DNA from 3 places in the Erwinia sp. genome. Region 1 is predicted to be linked to each of the others. Evidence: predicted binding sites of a transcription regulator. Region 1 holds the regulator's gene; each other region holds the start of a gene.

What was found. Region 1 encodes Fur, which represses iron uptake genes when iron is present. Its sites were predicted from a motif close to ATAATAATGAGAACNACTATCAA; they were not measured.
Region 2: a site for Fur is predicted at 1,515-1,537, ahead of exbB (tol-pal system-associated acyl-CoA thioesterase). Genes of this name have one in related genera too.
Region 3: a site for Fur is predicted at 1,115-1,137, ahead of RTK32_RS12460 (TonB-dependent siderophore receptor). Genes of this name have one in related genera too.

The regions. Positions count from the first base shown of each region.
Region 1 is NZ_DALZCD010000180.1:3,937-6,210, forward strand. It holds gene fldA (flavodoxin FldA) at 121-651, shown strand; gene fur (ferric iron uptake transcriptional regulator) at 1,000-1,443, shown strand; gene RTK32_RS14500 (beta-N-acetylhexosaminidase) at 1,505-2,274, opposite strand, start outside.
Region 2 is NZ_DALZCD010000003.1:18,234-20,507, reverse strand. It holds gene RTK32_RS00615 (MFS transporter) at 1-115, shown strand, start outside; gene exbD (TonB system transport protein ExbD) at 294-716, opposite strand; gene exbB (tol-pal system-associated acyl-CoA thioesterase) at 722-1,447, opposite strand; gene metC (cystathionine beta-lyase) at 1,692-2,274, shown strand, end outside.
Region 3 is NZ_DALZCD010000138.1:7,050-9,323, forward strand. It holds gene RTK32_RS12460 (TonB-dependent siderophore receptor) at 1-1,079, opposite strand, end outside; gene RTK32_RS12465 (hypothetical protein) at 1,309-1,521, opposite strand; gene RTK32_RS12470 (NAD(P)/FAD-dependent oxidoreductase) at 2,154-2,274, opposite strand, start outside.

The DNA of each region.
Region 1 (2,274 bases):
ACAAAGCGACAAATGCAGGCGGATTAGCCGTTTATCCCCCTGTAGCTGTCTGCTATTATTGCCTTAACATTTTCAGGCTAGCCGCCGCATATCATTAAGTTTCAAGAGGTTATTAAACTCATGGCAATCGTAGGCATTTTCTTTGGCAGCGATACGGGCAATACGGAAAACATTGCAAAAATGATCCAGAAGCAGCTCGGTAACGAGGTGGCTGAAGTTCATGATATCGCTAAAAGCAGCAAAGAAGACCTTGAAGCCTTTGATATTTTGCTGCTGGGCATCCCGACCTGGTACTACGGCGAAGCGCAGTGTGACTGGGATGATTTCTTCCCTACCCTGGAAGAGATCGACTTCAACGGCAAGCTGGTTGCGCTGTTCGGCTGTGGCGATCAGGAAGACTACTCAGAATATTTCTGTGACGCGATGGGTACTATCCGCGACATTATTGAACCTAACGGCGCGGTCATCGTGGGTCACTGGCCGACCGAAGGCTATGATTTTGAAGCGTCGAAAGGCCTGGCGGATGATAACCACTTCCTGGGCCTGGCCATCGACGAAGATCGTCAGCCAGAACTGACCAACGAACGTGTGGAAAAATGGGTCAGGCAGATCTCGGATGAACTGCAGCTTCAGGATATTCTCGAAGCCTGATAACGTTGGCCTGGTGGGCAATCCCCCACCGGGCCAACGCTTTTTCCTATAGAAGTAATAGATACATATTTGTAACTTTTACCGTCAAAACGGTACAATAGCCTTGCTCCGCCTCCGCTTCTGCGGCGCCGTCAATCAGGCAGAGCGAACTGACAACCCAGCGTATATGGGTGCTTGCTTTTCCGGACGTAACGACTTCTTATCCTTACATCCCCTGATGGTTTTGCATCTCCGCTGTGGTTTCTTCAAGGCATCGGTTCTATAATGAGACGCTCAGCTTTTGCGTCGACCGATGCTCACGGCTTTTCAGCCACTTAGTGACCAGCAAAGTAACAGGACAATATCCGCATGACTGACAATAATACCGCATTAAAGAAGGCCGGCCTGAAAGTCACGCTTCCTCGACTGAAAATTCTGGAAGTGCTTCAGGAACCCGCGTGCCATCATGTCAGTGCGGAAGACTTGTATAAACGCCTGATCGACATGGGCGAAGAGATTGGCCTGGCAACCGTTTACCGCGTGCTGAACCAGTTTGACGATGCAGGGATCGTTACCCGCCATAATTTCGAAGGCGGCAAATCCGTTTTTGAACTTACCCAGCAGCAGCATCACGATCATCTGATCTGTCTGGACTGCGGTAAGGTAATCGAATTTAGCGACGAGTCTATTGAGTCCCGCCAGCGTGATATCGCTACCAAACACGGTATCAAGCTCAGCAACCACAGCCTCTATCTTTACGGCCACTGTGCTACCGGCGACTGTCGTGAAGATGAGACGCTGCACGATAAGTAACGCGTTGCAGTAAAAAAACCGGTGATCGCTCACCGGTTTTTTTTTGCCTGTCGTGTGGTTATTATAGGGTTTCTACACGACTGAAACGCTTGCCGTCGCTGCTGACGGCGCGAATGAATACCTTGCCGGAAACCGTTGGGCGAGCGTCATCGCGGTAGCGTTGCCAGCTGTTGCCACCGTCAAGCGAGTACTCAATAGTCACGCCCGGCAGAGCGATATTGGCCTGCAGCTTGCCTGCGGTAATTTTCGCGCCCGGCTGCGGCAAGCGATAGTGGATGCCGGCTTTATCCATTTTTGCCAGCTCGCGCTGTCCCAGCAGATTGGCATAGCGCTGCCAGTCCTTGTTGAGCGCTACGCGATCAACGTGCTGTGTTTCGCCACCTTTGTATTCGCGTCCGGCCTGATAAGCCTGCTCCCAGCCTGCTCGATGCCAGCCACGCTCCGCAACGGCCAGGACTCGAGGGAAAATCATCCCTTCCATCTGCTCATCGGTCCGTACAGTTTCGCTCCAGAGCTGAGCGGAAATACCGTAGGCTCCCGGCCATGGCTTGTCGGATTTAGCGTCGAAGAAATTGCCGTCACGATCCACCGATGTCTCCGCATTCTGTGGCAGATTATCCGGCGCAAAGCTGAACATTTTGCGCTCGTCGTTGAAGCGGGTCCCCCAGTAATAGCCCCTTTCCAATGGATTGACCTCGTACGGGAAATCCATATAGAGATAATCCGGATTGGAAACGATCACCTCATAGCCTTTGTTGGCCCAGTCATTAATGCTGTCAAAGCCGCCCCAGAAAAGCGTGTCCCAGAAATTGACGCCGATGCGTTTGGTGG
Region 2 (2,274 bases), on a different contig from region 1:
CGGCGTCTGGCTGACTTTCGCCGCCGTTTGCGGCCTGCTCGGCACGCTGCTGATCAAACGGCTTGTTCAGCAGTATAAGACCCGTCAGACCAGCGAGCCTGTGGCACAGCTGTAGCGCCCGTGGCGCATTATCACACCTGGCGCGGTTAGCAGGCCCGTAGCGCCATAGGTGTGCTAATGCCGCCATTAGCGTTATTAGTGTGCCCGCGGCGTCATTATTGCGGCTGACAGCCTGTTTTTAAGCAAAAAAAATCCGCAACGGCCGTTGCGGATTGCTTGTTTTCTAATGCCGTCTATTTGGCGACGGTTTCCATTCCCATCAGCCCAATCTTCAGATAGCCCGCCTGGCGCAGCTTGTCCATCACGCCCATCAGCGTTTCATAATCCACCGATTTGTCCGCCTGGAAGAAGATGGTGGTGTCTTTATTGCCCTGCGTCTGACTTTGCAGCGCTGCCAGCAGGGTTTCCTGCGTGACCTTCTCGTTACCGATAAACAGCTGTTTATCCGCTTTGATCGAGAGGTAGACCGGTTTTTCCGGACGTGGCTGAGGCGCGCTGGTCGAGGCCGGCAGGTTAACGCGAACGTCAACGGTAGCCAGCGGCGCGGCGACCATAAAGATAATCAGCAGCACCAGCATCACGTCGATAAAAGGCGTCACGTTGATTTCATGCATTTCGCCGTTGCTGTCAACATCGTCATTTAATCGCATGGCCATGGTGCTTATCCTACCCGCAGTTTCTGCGTGGCGTGCTGTGGGGCACTGGCAGCCAGGTCCAGATCGCGGCTTTGCAGCAGCATAATCTGTGCGGCGACGTCGCCCAGCGTGGCTTTATAACTGGCAATGGTCCGGGCGAAGACGTTATAGATAACGACGGCAGGGATGGCGGCAAACAGGCCGACAGCGGTCGCCAGCAGCGCTTCTGCAATGCCCGGTGCGACCACCGCAAGGTTCGTGGTTTGCGTCTGGGCAATGCCGATGAAGCTGTTCATGATGCCCCACACGGTGCCGAAAAGCCCGACAAACGGCGCGATAGCACCGATAGTAGCCAGGAAACCATTGCCGCGGCCGGCATGGCGGCTAAAGAAGGCGACACGGCGTTCCAGACGGAACGAGGTGCGTTCTTTGATCCCGTCGTTATCGGCAGAAGGTCCGGAAAGCGCCAGCTCATTTTCGGCTTCTTTCAGCAGCTGCGTGGTCAGGCTCTGGGCTTTAAACCTGGCGCTGATGTCGCTCGCCTCCTGCAAAGACCCCACGCCAGCCAGCGCCTTCTGCTCCTGCTTCAGGCGCCGTTTTGCCGAACTGAGTTCCGCGCTTTTACTGAAAAAAATAGCCCATGTAACGACCGACGCCAGCAGCAAACCGATCATGACTACCTTTACCACGATGTCCGCATGGTGATACATGCCCCAGACGGAGAGATCCGTCTGCATTAAATCATTCGTCACGCTGTCTCTCCAACGTCAGTTACCGATAGCGAAAATACAGGGTGGATCATACCAAATCGAACCCGAATTGATAGTAGTTATCATTACTATTTACCCTTAACGCCCGCCTTTTTACACTTTCCCCCCCTGTTCCCCCTGCATGTCCAGGGTTTTTCCTGAAACTTTGTCACGTAGCGGGCTGGCGAATTTCGCCGTGCCGCCAGCCGTGTTAACGTTAAGCGAGATCCTTAAACCGAGCAGACCGATGACCAGTAAACATATTGAAACGACCTTAATCAGCGCCGGCCGCCGCAAACGTTATACCCAGGGTTCCGTTAACAGCGTTATCCAGCGTGCCTCCTCGCTGGTATTTGACAGCGTCGCCGAGAAAAAACGCGCCACGGCCGGACGAGCGGAAGGCGAACTGTTTTATGGTCGTCGCGGGACGCTGACTCACTTTTCGCTTCAGGAAGCGATGACCGAGCTGGAAGGCGGCGCGGGATGCGTACTTTACCCCTGTGGCGCAGCGGCAGTAGCCAATGCCATTCTCGCTTTCGTTTCCGCCGGTGATAACGTACTGATGGCCGGCTCTGTCTACGAACCTACCCAGGATTTTTGCAGTAAAATTCTCAGCAAAATGAACGTGAGTACCACCTGGTTCAGCCACACTGCCGGAGCGGAAATCGGTGAGTGGGTGAAGCCGGAAACGCGGGTCGTTTTCCTGGAGTCACCCGCTTCCATTACCATGGAGGTACAGGACATTCCGGCTATCGTGGCAGCCATACGGGCGAAAGCGCCGGACGCGGTCATTATGATCGATAACACCTGGGCGGCGGGCATTCTGTTTC
Region 3 (2,274 bases), on a different contig from region 1:
CCCCCAATCTGCGGGCTGCCACCTATATCCCAGGCGAGATAGGTTGTCTGATGATTGAAGCCGCGATTGGCGTCTGCACGGCGCGAGACGATGCCGGTAGCCGCGTTGACGGCCGTGGCGCGCACTTCATTACTGTTATAACGACGTTGCATCCAGGCATAGTTAAGATGGGTCTCCCAGGTTTCATCCAGGCTGTAAGCGTAGCTGACGTTAAGACGCTTATTTTTCCCCCAGGCGTGGTTGGCGCTGTCGTCCAGGCGTTGATTATAGGGAATGTTCACCGGCTTTTTATTGATAAACGCGGTGCCGCGGTCGACCGGGATATCAAATTTGTATTCGGTATAGCTGATGTTAAAAGCGGCTTTTTCGCCATACCAACTCAGCGATGGCGACAGCAGCGTATGTTCTTTGGCGCCAAAGTTGCGCCAGTAGTCTTCACGCTGACGCTCGGCAATCAGGCGGAAAGCAAAGCCGTCGCCCAGCGGCCCGGTGATGTCCAGGCTGCCAGTACCGCCGCCAACGCTGGTGGTTTCGCCGCCAATATGCGTGTGCCATTCATACTGCGGCTTTTTGCTAATCAGGTTGATGATGCCGCCCGGATTCTGAATGCCGTACAGCAGCGAGGCTGAGCCTTTCAACACTTCCACATGATCAACGGTACTGTCCATCGACAGTCCCTGATTGCTGCGTACGCCATCGATAAAAATAGAACCGTCAGAGTTGCTGCCGAAGCCGCGCTTGACGAAGCCGTCTTCAATAGCGCCCAGCGTGTTGCCCTGACTGACGCCGCTAACAAACTTCATGGCATCGGTCACGCTTTTCACCTGATAGTCTTTTATCACCTGCGGCGTAACCACGCTGACGGACTGCGGCGTTTCACTGCGCGGCAGCGGCATTTTACTTGCCGCGCTTGCGGTATCCTGGCTATAGCTTCCCGTCTCGCCAATACTGTCAGCGGTAACGGTCAGCGTTTGCTCTTTCGCGGTGTCGGCTGTTGCCAGCGCCGCCGTGCTGAACAGCAGAGTAGGTAAAAGAAGAGGTATTTTCCCGGCAAAAGGGACAGCAGAAAATGGTTTCATCAATAAAAGCGCTGATAGAAGTAAAGTTGCCGCGGATGATAATAATTTTCATTTCTATTAGCAATTTCAAAAAGCGGTCGACTCAATAAAAAAGGCCCGCAGGCCCTTTTCCGCACGCTTCTGTGCGGTCAGAACGGGTAGCGCAGCCCCACATTGCCGGTATAGCCTTCCGTAACCGCCCCCAAGCGGTGTGCATATTTTACCTGGAGATAAACGCTGGAACGGGGGTTCAGCTGGCTGCTGAGAACAGCGCCAGCCTGTTCAGGTTGGAATCCGCAGTCACCAGCCAGCTGCTGGCGCTGTTGAGGAGTAGTGGATTAACATTTTGCGTCGCCCCATGGCGCGTGGAATCCTCGGTAACGGTCCAGGGTGAAGATCCCATAACGTATAACGGCAGAGAGAACAAAAGACCCCGGATAAAAGGCCGTACTATTATAGCCATGATGCTTCATTTCGTTAACATCCATGATAACTACATATAAAAAGGCTAGCGAATTTCCATGCGAGAAAGGGCAATATCTGCCAGACGAATTTTCTGAAAAAAAAGACCAAAGGATAAAATCAATAAATATAAAAACTGGCATAACCTGCCGTTCCTGCGCACCCTTCCCCGGATAATACTGAGGCTATAGTAGTACATAGCCTTAGCAGCAAAAGAGGTTTTCCAAAAAAACATCATATAAAAACAGGGTGATCTGTTTATTTAAAAGATAATAATTAAAATTATCGGAAATATTTTTGACTAAAGGCGTTAGCAAACCTCTTTATTTCCACCCCATTGCAAAATAAATATTTATCTCCACGTATCCACCCGCCTGTCGCTATTTTATGTCTCGGCAAGATTTAACTGAAGCATTTACATTAATTAATAACAGGAAAACTTATTTAGCAGACTACTTCGTCAGAAGAACGACCGGGGGAGTAAGAAATTAACAGTATAAGCCTCGTCCTTCTACGCCTTTTAATCTTTTTCTTTCAGGCAGCGTGATAAATATTGACCCGCATGACGTTATGCCGCCCACAGTGCCGGCGGCAGATCGACCCTGGAGGCTGGCGGTTTCGCCAGCGCAGGATTCACAACGCCTGCGCGCACGCCCATGCAGAACTCCAGGCCCATTGGAAATTGTAGCCGCCAAGCCAACCGGTAACGTCGACGACCTCTCCAATAAAATAGAGGCCTGGTACATCCCGCGCC